Regions from separate parts of the Pantoea sp. GW821-FHT03E06 genome, predicted to be linked through region 2. Evidence: predicted binding sites of a transcription regulator. Region 2 holds the regulator's gene; the other holds the start of a gene.
What was found. The regulator LexA, encoded in region 2, represses DNA repair genes until DNA is damaged. The targets are predictions, from matches to a motif close to TNCTGTATGTACATACAGNA.

Region 1 (7,520 bases), 1.2 Mb from region 2:
GTTTCTATCAGCAGATGCCGCCGCGCCTTGCTGTCGCTTTCCAGCTTACTGATTACCGGCTGTTTATTACTGCCTTCGCGGATGATATGTAGCGCCAACGCATGGAAGGTACGCGCCTGAATCGCGCTCTCGCCCAGACGCGTCTGAATGCGGTCATTCATCTCTTCAGCCGCCTGACGCCCAAACGCCAGCAGCAAAATTTGATCCGGTTGCGCTAGCTTTCGTTGCAGCAGCCAACCCGCTCGCGCCACCAGCACAGATGTTTTACCGCTACCCGCACCCGCCAGCACCAGCAGTGCATCTTCGCCATTTACCACGGCTTCACACTGCGAGGAATTCAGCGGCGTGGTTTCTACCGTGGAGAAAAATTCGTGATAATCCTTGAGGATCCTGGCGGTCCATTCGCGATTGCGCTGGCGAATGGCCGTTTCACCTTGATCCAGCCATTGCTGACAGAAATGCCAGCGGTCACGGCAATTATCGAATTCTGCAATGCGAGCAAGAGGTAGCGGTAACGCGGAAAACTGCCGCATGATGCTCTCTTTTACCGTATTCAGCTCACTGCGTTTCAACCAGCGGTCCTGCTGGATGAAAGCATGGATTTCCTGTTCCAGCGCGACAAGCACCTCAGCGCTCACGTCGCTCATCTCCAGGCTCCACTGCTGCCATGCGTGCTGTAAATAGTGGAAAAAGCGCTGCGTTTCCTGCCACTCGGTGCCGTGCAGGCGAACAACTTTCTCATCTGGCAACTGAAATTCCAGCTCGCCCCACACCATGCCACGCTTGCAGGCAATACTGATTAACTGGTTAAACGGGATCAAATATTCATGGCGATCGCCACTGACTTCCACGCCAGCAGCCAGCAGTCGAACCCGATTATAGGGATGCTGTGCCAGACGCTTACCCATTGATGTTGCTTTCAGTTCCATTCCCGCACCGTCATATGGAATTCGATTATCGCGCAGTTTACCTGTCAGACACTTGACGCTCCAGCCTTAAAAAGCGCTAAACTTGGCGCCACATATTGCGGATTGCAAAAGGAAAATCGCGTTATGCGTACTGTTTTAAATATACTGAATTTTATTCTCGGTGGTTTTTTCACCACATTGAGTTGGCTATTTGCCACCTTAATCAGCATTGTGTTGATTTTTACGCTGCCGCTGACGCGCTCCTGCTGGGAAATTACCAAATTATCGCTGCTGCCATTCGGCAACGAAGCGGTACATGTTGATGTACTGCGTCCTGACAGCAAAAGCCATGTGATGAACACCGGCGGCACTTTCCTGAATATTTTCTGGTTAATACTGTTTGGCTGGTGGCTATGTCTGGCCCACATCTCAGCCGGTATTGTGCAATGCCTGACTATCATTGGCATTCCTGTTGGCATCGCCAATTTTAAAATTGCTGCAATTGCGCTGTGGCCAGTGGGACGTCGCGTGGTATCGGTAGAAGAAGCGCAGGCAGCGCGTGAAGCCAATGCGCGTCGTCGCTACTGAGGCCGTTCAATGATGCATAACGCCTTGCCGGGCTGGCGCCGCTATTTTTTCAATAGCAGCTTACGCTATCTGCTACGCATCTTTTTTGCCTTGACCGGATGTGCGGCGGTGCCGTGGTGGCTGCACCAAATTGAGTGGACGATTCCGCTGACGCTCGGCGTGGTAGCGGCGGCTCTGGCCGACCTTGACGACCGCTGGATTGGGCGCGTTCGCAATCTTTTGATTACGCTTATCTGTTTCTGCATCGCGTCGGTCTCGGTCGAACTTCTGTTCCCGCATCCGTGGGCATTTGGGTTAGGCCTGGCGCTTTCCAGCTGGGGCTTTATTTTGCTCGGCGCACTGGGGCAACGCTACGCCACTATCGCCTTCGGCGCACTGCTGATTGCAGTCTATACCATGCTCGGTATAGGACTGTTTACGCAGTGGTGGCTGCAACCTTCGCTGCTACTGATTGGCGCCCTCTGGTATAACTTACTGACGTTTATCGGTCATTTGATGTTTCCGGTGCGTCCCGTACAGGAACAACTGGCGGGAAGCTTTTCCCAACTGGCACGCTATCTCGAAGCCAAAGCAAACTTGTTCGATCCCGACGGCGGCGAACAGGATGATGCCACGCTTGTTGCTACGGCAATGGTGAACAGCCAATTAGTCGCGCAGCTCAATCTCACGAAAACGACTATTCAAAGCCGGCTACGAGGCGATCGTGGGTCGCGTAGTACACGTCGAAGCCTGCACTACTATTTTGTCGCTCAGGATATCCATGAACGGGCCAGCTCTTCACATCTGCAATATCACCTGCTGCGTGATAACTGGCGCTATAACGAAGTGCTGTTCCGCTTCCAGCGATTGATGAATATGCAGGCGCAGGCGTGCCGAAAACTGGCGGAGACGATTTTACTGCGTCAATCCTGGCATCATGACAGCCACTTTGAACGGGCCTTCCAGCGGCTGGAAACCGCTCTGCAGCGTCTGCAGCAAAATGAGCCACAGGATCCCCATATTCGCGCGTTGTTTTGGCTGCTGCGTAATTTGCGCGCCATTGATGCGCAGCTGGCATCCATTGAATCGGAACAACTGCTTACTGAGCCCGCAATCCAGAGCGATAACCATCTCTCACGCGAAGGTCTTAGCGGCTGGGCGGATATTCGCTTACGTTTAAGCCGCCATCTCAGCCCCCACTCCGCGCTGTTTCGCCACGCGGTGCGAATGTCACTGGTACTTTGTGTTGGCTATGCATTTATTCAAATCACCGGCGTAGAGCGTGGTTACTGGATTTTGCTTACCAGCCTGTTCGTCTGCCAGCCCAATTACCATGCCACTCGCAGACGGCTTGCCCTACGTATTGGCGGCACGCTAGCAGGTATTGCCATCGGCCTTCCCGTGTTGTGGCTGGTCCCCTCCATTGAGGGTCAGCTGGTATTGATTGTGTTGAGTGGTGTTCTCTTCTTCGCCTTTCGACAGATTCAATACGCGCAAGCCACTTTATTTATCACCTTGCTGGTCCTGCTCTGTTTTAATTTGCTGGGTGAAGGATTTGAAGTGGCATTGCCACGAGTGGTGGATACTTTACTTGGCTGTGGTTTAGCCTGGCTAGCCGTGGCCTTTGTATGGCCGGATTGGCGTTTCCGCAAAATTACTGCGGTGGCCGATCGGACATTGGATGCGAACTGCCGTTATCTTGATGCGATAATGGAGCAATATCACCAAGGTAAGGACAATCGTCTGGCTTATCGCGTGGCGCGCCGTGATGCCCACAATGCTGATGCAGAACTTGCATCGGTGGTATCAAACATCAGTAGCGAACTTAAGCTTCAGCAACCGCTCCGTGAAAACGCGTTTCGACTACTGTGCCTGAACCACTCCTTCCTGAGTTATATTTCGGCGCTTGGAGCACATCGAGAGCGTTTGGCGGATAGAACATTGCTTACCTTACTGGATGACGCGGTCTGCTTTATTGAAGATGTGCTGCAGGTAGAACGCGTCACAGATTCACAGGCCACAGACATGCAGCAGGCCCTGATGCAGCGCTTAGGCGAGTTGAAGACCAGCTCAGATGGACGTGCACCATTAGTCGTCCAACAATTAGGTTTGCTGATCGCACTGCTGCCAGAGATTGCACGTCTGCGCCGTTCACTTATTAACCACTAAGGTTGCAGATGCTCCGCCGCTGCATGTTGGCGGAGCGTTTTTAGATACCAAGCACAAAGTTCCTCCCTAATTGCGCTTGGCAATGCCGCTTCATGGTGTCCTGAAATCGCGCCCTCTAATGCCAGTAGCGTTTTCAAGCCAATATGCTTATTCACCGCCCTTAACTTCAGCCAGCTTTGGCGTGATCCTATTTCACACAGAAGCCTTACCGAACTGATACCGACTTTATGCAGCATCAACTCCAACCGCAGGCTAAGATTGGGCAAATCTTTCAAGCGCAATGAGACTAATTTGCTCGCGGCTTCATCCTGAGCGGCACGTAGAGAGCTTGCCGACAAATGCAGTAATTGTTCTGGGTCTTGCCAAAGCAGTTTATCGACTTTGAAATAGCTCAGTGTTACCGGCATCCCGCGCTTACGATAGACTAGCGGTTCCAGAGAACGCTTCGCGTTATAGTGATGGAGTGCCTCACTGGCACGTAAATAGAGTGCATCCTCATTGATATAGGCGAAAACCACCTTCTCAACGGTCAGCGCATAACCACCAAATTGCGTACGGGACTCAATTTTACCTAATGCTGCTAACTGCGCTTTAGATTGCTCAACAACCGGATTATTTCTTTTCATAACGCCCCCTCATTTCAGTCCATGCACGGGAAATTTCCTAGAAAAGCTCTCAGATTCATTTGCTTAGAAGATAAAAAAAACGATTTAGCTGTTCAATGAATAAAAGCAGAAGCGAGGGATCTTGTGCAGAAATTGCGAGGCATTATCAGAAAATGAGGTTGATCTTTATCCAGGAAGCCATTACTGTATATTCATACAGTTCATTACTGAGTGATTAAAATATGCGTACTCATTTCTCTGGCCCTGCTGATCGTTCTCATCGTTTTGCTTCTTCAAGCTTAGCGCAGCCTTCGCTGGGTGGAATCACTGAACTGCGATCCAGCGAACAACCTGGAATGATGCAACTCATGCTTCTACCGGTACTAAAACAGTTGAGTGAGCAATCACGTTGGCAGCTATGGCTAACTCCTGCGCAAAAGCCGAATCGTAGCTGGATGCAACAGTCAGGATTACCGTTAGAAAAGAGTATGCATATTACTGAATCTGAGCGATTCAATACGGTAGAAAGTATGGTTAAAGCGCTGCGCACGGGCAATTATAGCGTGGTATTAGCCTGGATTCCGTACGAATTAAGTGATGAAGAGCGTGCAGAATTGGAAAAAGCAGCTGCAGAAGGTGATGCTCTTGGGCTCATTTTGCGTCCGCAGGGGCATCAATATGCTCATTCCAGACAACCTAAAGCAGCAAAAATTCCGTCAGATTTGTTTCATTAAGTAAATCCAGGAATTTTCTCAGCATTTTTTTTGCAGAAGTTGAAGCTAAGCCACTGATTCTTTTCCCGCCAGCTATGACAATGGCTTAGCTGCTTTTTTTCATTTCAGTACCGAAGATTTTGCCACGTCATTTGTTAAAATGTGTGTATAAATCCCTGTTTTTTTACTGCTCGACCTCACATCATACTTGTAACTTTCCAATCTCGTTGTAGACTTTAGCTCGCCAGGGTGCTCAATAACCTCCGTTTTTTCGGTAGAGTCAAAAGCGAGCGTTTAGACCCGGCGAAGGATTAACACAAAGAGCAACCTTTTTGCTCATTGCCTATTTGGATGATAACGAGGCGCAAAAATGAAAAAGACAGCTATCGCAATTGCAGTGGCACTGGCTGGCTTCGCTACCGTAGCGCAGGCCGCTCCTAAAGATAACACCTGGTACACCGGTGCTAAACTGGGCTGGTCTCAGTATCACGATACTGGTTACTACGGTAACGGTTACGAGAACAACGACGGTCCAACCCACGAATCTCAGCTGGGAGCTGGTGCATTCGCAGGTTACCAAGCTAACCCGTACCTGGGCTTCGAGCTGGGTTACGACTGGTTGGGCCGTATGCCTAACAAAGGTAACGTGACCAATGGCGCGTTCAAAGCACAAGGCGTTCAGCTGGCTGCTAAATTGAGCTACCCAATCACTGAAGATTTCGACGTGTACACCCGTCTGGGTGGCATGGTATGGCGTGCAGACTCTACTCAGAGCACCGATGGCGTTCGTCACAGCGATCACGACACCGGCGTTTCTCCGCTGGCTGCTGTTGGTGTTGAATACGCACTGACCAAAAACTGGGCGACTCGCCTGGACTACCAGTGGGTTAACAACATCGGTGACGCAGGTACCGTTGGTGCGCGTCCTGACAACAGCATGCTGAGCGTCGGCGTTTCTTACCGCTTCGGTCAGGATGAAGATGCAGCACCAGTTGTAGCTCCGGCTCCAGCTCCAGCTCCAGTTGTTGAAACCAAGCGTTTCACCCTGAAGTCTGACGTGCTGTTCACCTTCAACAAAGCAACCCTGAAGCCAGAAGGCCAGCAGGCTCTGGATCAGCTGTACAGCCAGCTGAGCTCAATGGATCCGAAAGACGGTTCTGTTGTCGTACTGGGCTTCACCGATCGCATCGGTTCAGAGCAGTACAACCAGAAACTGTCTGAGAAACGCGCTCAGTCTGTAGTCGATTACCTGGTATCAAAAGGTATCCCGTCTAACAAGATCTCTGCACGTGGTATGGGCAAATCTAACCCAGTTACTGGCAACACCTGTGACAGCGTGAAAGGCCGCAATGCCCTGATCGACTGCCTGGCGCCAGACCGTCGCGTTGAAATCGACGTGAAAGGTATCAAAGACGTTGTAACTCAGCCACAGGCTTAAGTTATCGCGCAATAAAAACCCCGCTTCGGCGGGGTTTTTTTATGCTGCAATTTTGCAATATCGAAAGCTTTTTTATTCGCTGTCCGATCCGCCTTTTCCCAGAATCGCCTGCAAATCCTGCTTCAACGTCGACATCTGGCTGGCATACTTCTCTTTGCGTTCAGCATCTTCAATTAATTGCACAATCGTTTCTGAAAGCGTACTACTGCGACGCTGCGCTAATCCCGCCAGACGTTGCCATACCAAATATTCCAGGTCGATCGATTTTTTACGCGTGTGCTGATGCTCGGCATTAAAGTGACGTTTGCGGCGTGCACGAATCGTCTGCTTGAGACGATTCTCCAAATCGGGGTGAATATGCTGGGCGATCCACTCATTAACCTCAACCGGGCTATTCTCCATTCCCAGCAGCATATCGACCGCGGCTTGCGCAGCACTTAATTCAAGATGACGAGTGATCAATTCACCCTCCCGATGCTTTTTCACCAGGTATTTCCACTTCCATCCACTTTCAAGATTTTCGAGTTGCTGGTATTTCATCGGAATCTCATCGTGATCACGTAACAAACTAAGAATAACAGCTTTTTTCCTGGATGCAGCAAGGAAAAACATGTTGTATCCGTCACAATCCGGCCCGGAACTCCGCCGTGATTAACCAGGTCGATTCCTGTATAATCGCGCTTTTCCTAAATCAGACTAATGCGAATATTTTGACCAGCACTCAAATTACGTGGCAAGCCCTGCAGCCGGATAGCGACCGCTACCAATCCATTTTCTCAAACGTCTCACTGGAAGATTGCGATAGTCTTGCCGCGGTTCAGCCGCGTCTGCTGAATGCGCTGGCGCATTTGCATCATCAAACGCTGGGTTTTCCACTGCTGTTGCTGCGCAGTCAGGAAAACAGCGACTATCTTGCTTGCATCGCGGATGCGGCACAACGTTTTCAGCCTGAAGAGCTCTCGCTGTACGGTGGTGACTACCATGTTATGGGCGATACCGTCAGCTTACTTGCTCCCAGCGATATCAATCGTCCGTTCACCAGCCAGGGCGGCGTACATTTCGCCGACTGGATTGAATCTGAGCAGCTGTTTGGCTGTGTGCGTCAGTATAAAGATCGTGT
Region 2 (7,520 bases):
CACACCCGCAGTTCCATTGGCTTTATTGCCGCGAAGATCGCTAAGCTGGTTAGCCACATCACCTGCAGCCGCTTTCAGCTGCGGATAACCATTGAGGTAATCCGCAAAGGTGAGGTTATCAATCACGTCCTGATAACGATCAACACTATCCGTGATGTCATCAACGCGGTCGATCAATTTGTCTTTGTCAGTAACCTGTGCGCCAGCTGAAGGGAAAATGATGCTGACGTTATCTTCCGGCTGAGCTTTCGTCATCAATGCTGGGTTAGCCAGCACCGCAGAACTCCAGGTGGAAGAAGCTACGCCCGTTCCTCCCATGGCATCATTGCGCGCGTCATACCATGTGCCTGCTGCTAAAGCTGAAGAAGAAATAAATACCGCATTCAAACCAACAAGATAAGCAACTTTTTTGTGCCTGAATAGTGTCTTCACCATGAGCCTGCCATCACCTTTGAAATGTCGCTGAGCCACTCACCGACGGAACAGTTTAGTTAGCCGCTATTCTGAACCATGGCTAACGCTTCATTGCTGTGAATTGAAAGGAAATAGCACTGCTATTCGCAGAATTGGATGCTTTCACACCATTCCGCTGTGTTTTTATGCGGAAAGATTAACAGTGTTTAAATTGATACCAGAAATTACTTAAGACCTTTTGAACCATAGACGCTAACCTGGTGAGTTGCAAAGCAAAATCCCAGCGGCCGTTGCCTTGGCTACATAGAGGTTTACATCGGGAAAATGGGCAAAAACTGAAGGTCAATACAAAGTGGAACGGTAACAAATTGATTAACCGGTTTTTTTAGCAGAAAACACGCCTAAAAAAGCAATAACAGCAGTAGAAAAAATTGTGTGATAAAATAACATAACCTGCAACCCGGAGAATGCTCATGTCTAACCTCACGCCCGAACAGCTGCTTACCCAGGCTGAATCACTCTGCCTTGACCGCGGCGTGCGCCTTACTACTCAGCGCGCTGAAGTATTGCGTCTGATGGCTGAGCAAAATGGATCAATTAGCGCTTACGACCTGCTGGATCAGCTGCGCGTCAGTGAACCTCAAGCCAAACCGCCCACGATTTATCGTGCACTGGATTTTCTGCTGGAGCAGGGATTCATTCACCGCGTGGAATCGAATAATAGCTATGTGGTTTGCCACCATTTCGACGAACCAGCGCACACTTCTGTGATGCTGGTGTGTGATGGCTGCGCGGCGGTAAGTGAAAAGCATGCACATGGAGTGGAAAAAACCATTGCGACACTGGCAGATCAGGCAGGGTTTTCACTGCGTCATACGGTGATTGAAGCACATGGCTTATGCGAGAATTGCACGGAAGTTGCGGCTTGTACGCGGCATGATAGTTGCGAACACGACCATCAGAGTGAGAGTAAAAAACGGGTGAGAAAGGCTTAATTGGCACTTCCTTGTGCCGACCCGATCATAATGATCGGTGGGTAGGAGCATCGTCCTTAATAAGACGTCGATTACCAGCGGTAATCTTTGTTGTGGCTTTCCCAGTCTTTCACTTCGGTCTCTGCCTGATCTTTCGCATAACCGTAGCGTTCCTGGATTTTACCGACAAGCTGATCGCGTTTACCTTCGATCACGGTCATATCATCATCCGTAAGCTTGCCCCACTTCTCCTTCACTTTCCCTTTGAACTGCTTCCAGTTTCCACCAGCTTCGTCTTTATTCATAATAATCCTCCACTTCATCCTGAGTGAGACGGATACATTCTCTGTATATCAAAGAACATACCCACACGATGCGCTATTCATCTGCGCCGTATGAGTTAATTATAGTTGCCGCTTCGAAGTTTGCAGGAAATTACAGATTAATCTGTAGGTTACGCTTCGCTTATTCAGGCATTAAACCAGCTGTCGCGCTGCCAATGACCGCGCCACATCAGCCACAGCGTCACACCTCGTAGCGCCAGGAATACCGTTATCGCCAGCCATAAACCGTGGTTACCAAGCCAGGGCAATGTTAGCAGCGTCAGGCCATAACCCATGGCGGCTATCATCATGCTGTTACGCATCTCACGACCACGCGTCGCACCAATAAACATGCCATCCAGCAGATAACACCAGACGCCTATCAACGGCAATATCACCTGCCAGATGAGATATCTGTCGGCCATTTCACGCAACGCTTCCAGTGATGTCAGCATGGCCACAATCTGCGGCCCCGTGAACGCATAAATCAGGGCAAATATTGCGGCGACAAAACAGGCCTGACGGCAGGCCGCGTGCCAGATAAGTATTAATCGACTGCGATCTTTCGCGCCTACCGCTTCACCCGAGCAGGCTTCAACCGCATAAGCAAAGCCATCTAGCGCGTAGGCGGTAAAAGTGAGGAACATCAGCAATACGGCATTAACCGCCACCACATCAGGACCAATGCGCGCCCCCAGAATGGTCAGGGATGCAAAGCAGATTTGAAGCATTAAGGAGCGCAGCATGATGTCGCGATTAAGACGGAACAGCCGCGCGGCATCGCCACGCCAGCTGCTTTTTAGTAGAGCGAAATAAATACCGCGCAGTTTGAGTACGCGCGCCACCATCCACAAACCTACTCCCAGCGTGACATATTCAGCCAGCGCCGTTGCCGCCGCTGCACCGGCCACTCCCCAATGCAGCTGAAGGACAAATAAAAGGTCGAGCAGGATATTCACCAGATTCCCGACGATAAGCAATACCATCGGCGCACGCGCATATTGCACGCCTAACAGCCAACCAAGAATAACCAGATTAGCCAAGGTGGCGGGCGCGCTAAGCCAGCGAATCTCAATGAAAATTTTGGCCTGCTGCTGCACTTCTGGGCTGCCGCCCATTAATGCGGCTGCCAAACTGCTTACCGGCGTTCGCAGCACCATAAATAGCAAACCAAAAACCAAAGCAATCAACAGCGGTTGGGTCAGGGCGCGTGCCAGCGCCGTTTTGTCATTGGCACCAAACGCCTGCGCGGTAAGGCCAGTGGTACTCATGCGCAGAAACAGCAGGAGCATAAAGATAAAACTGGTTGCCGTGGTACCCACGGCGACGCCCCCAAGATAAATCGGGCTATCGAGATGACCAATAACGGCAGTATCCACCACGCCCAACAATGGAACGGTGATGTTAGAGAGGATCATCGGCAGCGCCAGCCGCCAAAGTGCTTTATCTGAAGGGGAAAACAGCTGCATCAGCCCATTCCGTTATTTGCGGTAACCAGCGTGATTGCGCCCGACAGTGCCGCAGAAAATGTCAAAAAGAAGAAACTAGCAGACTGCGGCCAGCGCAGCATACGCCGCCGCAGTAGGAGGGAATCAGGAACGAATCAGAGCCATTCGCCGTTACGCACGATCCCAACGGCCAGACCTTCAACGGTCAATGATTGCTCGCGGGTATCTACCACAATCGGTTGGAAATCGTTATTTTCCGGCAGAAGATGGACAATCGCGCCCTGCTTTTTCCAGCGTTTGACCGTGACTTCGTCATCAATGCGCGCTACGACAACCTGTCCGTTACGCACTTCCTGCGTTTTATGCACCGCCAGCAAGTCACCATCCATAATACCGATGTCTTTCATCGACATACCGCTCACACGCAGCAGGAAATCCGCGCTGGGTTTGAACAGGTTTGCATCCACCTGATAGTGCGCTTCAATATGCTCCTGTGCCAGCAGCGGCTCGCCCGCAGCGACACGACCAATTAATGGCAAGCCTTCGCTCGGCTCTTCTTCCATTAATAAGCGAATCCCGCGCGATGCGCCGGAAACAATTTCAATTACGCCTTTACGCGCCAGCGCTTTCAGATGCTCTTCAGCAGCATTGGGCGAGCGAAATCCCAGTTGCGCAGCAATTTCCGCACGCGTTGGCGGCATGCCCGTCTGGTTAATATGGTCGCGAATCAGGTCATAGACCTGTTGCTGCCGTGCAGTTAACGCTTTCATCCCGCCCCCTGGTTGTTTATACAGTCGCTGTGAGTATATACAGGTATTGGCGAAATGAAAACCGTAACAGAGGGAAAAATCAGCGGTTTGATGAATCTGGAATGGCTATCTCAAATGCGTCCAGAGCAGCACGATCCAAACAAAAAGAGCCAGTAAGATAGTCAGCAATACCGCAGCCGAGCCCATATCTTTGGCGCGCCCTGATAAGGGATGTTGCTCCTGGCCAATGCGGTCAACGACGGATTCAATGGCACTATTAAGGATTTCGACAATGACAATCAGTACCACGGAGCCAATCATCAGCACGCGGGAAATGGCGTCTACATCCAGCCAACATGCCACGATAATCGCCACCAGCGCGGCTATCGCTTCCTGGCGGAATGCCGCCTCGTGCTGCCATGCGGCACGCAGCCCCTGCCAGGAATAACCGGCTGCTTTCACTATTCTTACAATACCGGTGACGTTATTTGCCATGTTTATGGAACCCTTGATCTATTTTGACGTCAATGTGTGGGCAGTATGAGGTGGCAGAGCCACAGATCTTCGCTGCACTTTCTGGTATGCTTGCCGCGCTTTGCTAACAAGAGGCTTTAAGTTGTCTATGTCAGGTTGGCGTAAACTCTATTACAAATTATTGAATTTACCACTCTCTATTTTGGTAAAAAGTAAGGTCATTCCGACCGATCCTATCTCTGAACACGGAATCGATCCGACACGTCCAGTGATGTATGTTTTGCCTTATGATTCAAAGGCTGACTTGCTCACACTTCGTGCACAATGTCTGAAACACGATTTGCCCGATCCGCTGGCTCCGCTAGAGATCGATGGCACCTTGCTGCCGCGCCACGTGTTTATTCACGATGGCCCACGCGTTATTCCCTATTTCGTGGCCAATCCCGAATCGGTAAAGCTGTTCCACGATTATCTGGATTTACACCGCAGCAACCCGCAGCTCGATGTACAAATGTTGCCGGTCGCGGTGATGTTTGGCCGCGCGCCGGGACGTGAAACATCAGGTGAATCCACACCGCATCTGCGCGTTCTGAATGGCGTACAGAAATTCTTCGCCATTTTGTGGCACGGTCGCGATAGCTTTGTCCGCTTCTCGCAAACCGTTTCGTTACGTCAGATGGCGACCGAACACGGCACTGATAAGTCGATTGCACAGAAGCTGGCGCGTGTCGCGCGCATTCATTTTGCTCGCCAGCGTCTGGCCGCTGTGGGTCCACGTCTGCCTGCACGCCAGGATCTCTTCAACAAGCTATTGCAATCCAAGGCGATTGAAAAAGCGGTGGAAGATGAGGCGCGCAGCAAAAAGATCTCACATGAGAAAGCCCAGCAGAACGCCATCGAAATGATGGAAGAAGTGGCGGCAAACTTCTCCTACGAAGCGATTAAAGTGACTGACCGCGTGATGGGCTGGCTGTGGAGCCGGCTGTATCAAGGCATCAACGTTCACGGTGGCGAGCGCGTACGTCAGCTGGCACAGGATGGACATGAGATTGTTTATGTGCCCTGCCACCGCAGCCATATGGACTATTTGTTGCTTTCCTACGTGCTATATCATCAAGGCCTGGTGCCGCCGCACATTGCTGCAGGTATCAACCTGAACTTTTGGCCTGCGGGCCCGATTTTCCGTCGTCTTGGCGCGTTCTTTATTCGTCGTACCTTCAAGGGCAATAAACTTTATTCCACCGTGTTCCGTGAATATCTCGGCGAACTGTTTAGCCGTGGTTACTCGGTGGAATATTTTGTGGAAGGCGGCCGCTCGCGTACCGGTAGATTGTTGGATCCGAAAACCGGCACGCTATCAATGACGCTGCAAGCCATGCTGCGCGGCGGCAGCCGTCCCATCACTTTCGTGCCAATTTATATTGGTTATGAGCACGTGATGGAAGTGGGCACTTACGCGAAAGAACTGCGCGGCGCGGCCAAAGAGAAAGAGAGTTTCCTGCAGATGGTGCGCGGCTTACGTAAGCTGCGCAATCTTGGTCAGGGCTACGTCAACTTTGGCGAACCGCTGCCCTTGATGAACTATCTGAACAAAAACGTGCCGGAATGGCGTGATGCGATCGATCCTATCGAACCCCAACGTCCAGCCTGGATGACGCCAGCCGTAAATGACATTGCGGCGAAGCTGATGGTGCGCATCAACGAAGCCGGTGCCGCGAATGCCATGAACCTGTGCGTCACCGCGCTACTGGCCTCACGTCAGCGTTCACTCACTCGCGAACAGTTGATTGAGCAGCTGGAGTGCTACACCCAACTGCTGCGTAACGTGCCCTATTCGCCGGAAGCAACCGTGCCGGATATGAGCGCCGAAGCACTGCTTGATCACGCCATGGGCATGAACAAGTTCGAGACTGAGCAAGACAACATTGGCGACATCATCATTCTGCCGCGCGAGCAGGCGGTGCTGATGACTTATTACCGCAACAATATCCATCATATGCTGGTGATGCCATCGTTGATCGCCGCCATCGTGCAGCAGCATCGTGAAATCAGCGAAGCAGAGTTGCTGCGCCAGGTTAGCCTGGTGTATCCAATGCTGAAGAGCGAGTTGTTCCTGCGTTGGGATAATGCTGAGCTGCCCGCCCTGCTGAATGCACTGTGCGTAGAAATGGCGCGTCAGGGGCTGATTACACTGCAGGATGGCCAGCTCAAAATGAGCCCGGCACGTCATCGTTCATTGCAGCTGCTGGCAGCGGGTATTCGTGAAACGTTGCAGCGCTTTGCGATTACCTTCGCCATTCTCAGCGCGAAACCGGCGATCAACCGTGGCACGCTGGAGAAAGAGAGCCGCACGCTGGCTCAACGTCTCTCAGTGCTGCACGGTATCAACGCGCCGGAGTTCTTCGATAAAGCAGTGTTTACCGCATTGGTACTGACGCTGCGCGATGAAGGCTACATCAGTGATAAAGGTGATGCAGATGCAGAACGTAGTCATATGATGTGGCAGATGCTGGCGGAGTTAGTGACAAGCGATGTGCGTCTGACGATTGAGAGCGCGGTCGCGCACGATTAACCTGGCGACCCGCGATAAAAAGGCGCACTTCGGTGCGCCTTTTTTGTTTACAGCAAATCGGCGAACGGTACGGTGCTGAGCAAGATGCCGATAAATAACACCATGCCCACATAGTTGTTATTCAGAAACGCCTGGAAGCAGGCATCGCGCTCGCGCTGAGCAATCAGCTTCTGCTGATGCACAAACAGTCCCGCGGCGAGTAACAGCGACCAGTAAAACGCGCCGTTCAAATGGAGCATCATTCCGACCAACGCCATCAGGGCGAGCGTCGCCAGCTGCAGCAGACCGATAATCAGCTTGTCGTAACGACCAAACAAAATGGCCGTCGACTTCACGCCAATCTTCACATCGTCATCGCGGTCAACCATCGCATATTGCGTGTCATAGGCCACCGTCCAGCAGATATTCGCCAGGAATACTAACCAGCAAACCAAAGGTAAGGACTCACTAACTGCGGCCCATCCCATCGGAATCGCCCAGCCAAACGCCGCGCCCAGCACCACCTGCGGCAGATGCGTGTAGCGCTTCATAAACGGATACACCCATGCCAGCGCCAGGCCGCCAAA

Region 1: sulA (SOS-induced cell division inhibitor SulA) is a predicted target of LexA. The motif match lies at 4,452-4,471, and genes of this name have one in related genera.

The regions. Positions count from the first base shown of each region.
Region 1 is NZ_JBWKUG010000001.1:1,518,771-1,526,290, reverse strand. It holds gene helD (DNA helicase IV) at 1-929, opposite strand, end outside; gene AC07WB_RS06980 (YccF domain-containing protein) at 1,053-1,496, shown strand; gene yccS (YccS family putative transporter) at 1,506-3,644, shown strand; gene AC07WB_RS06970 (TfoX/Sxy family DNA transformation protein) at 3,641-4,270, opposite strand; gene sulA (SOS-induced cell division inhibitor SulA) at 4,492-4,983, shown strand; gene ompA (porin OmpA) at 5,333-6,400, shown strand; gene matP (macrodomain Ter protein MatP) at 6,473-6,940, opposite strand; gene AC07WB_RS06950 (AAA family ATPase) at 6,994-7,520, shown strand, end outside.
Region 2 is NZ_JBWKUG010000001.1:354,102-361,621, reverse strand. It holds gene AC07WB_RS01650 (conjugal transfer protein TraF) at 1-435, opposite strand, end outside; gene zur (zinc uptake transcriptional repressor Zur) at 888-1,409, shown strand; gene AC07WB_RS01640 (CsbD family protein) at 1,481-1,693, opposite strand; gene dinF (MATE family efflux transporter DinF) at 1,858-3,180, opposite strand; gene lexA (transcriptional repressor LexA) at 3,315-3,929, opposite strand; gene AC07WB_RS01625 (diacylglycerol kinase) at 4,035-4,403, opposite strand; gene plsB (glycerol-3-phosphate 1-O-acyltransferase PlsB) at 4,531-6,954, shown strand; gene ubiA (4-hydroxybenzoate octaprenyltransferase) at 7,002-7,520, opposite strand, start outside.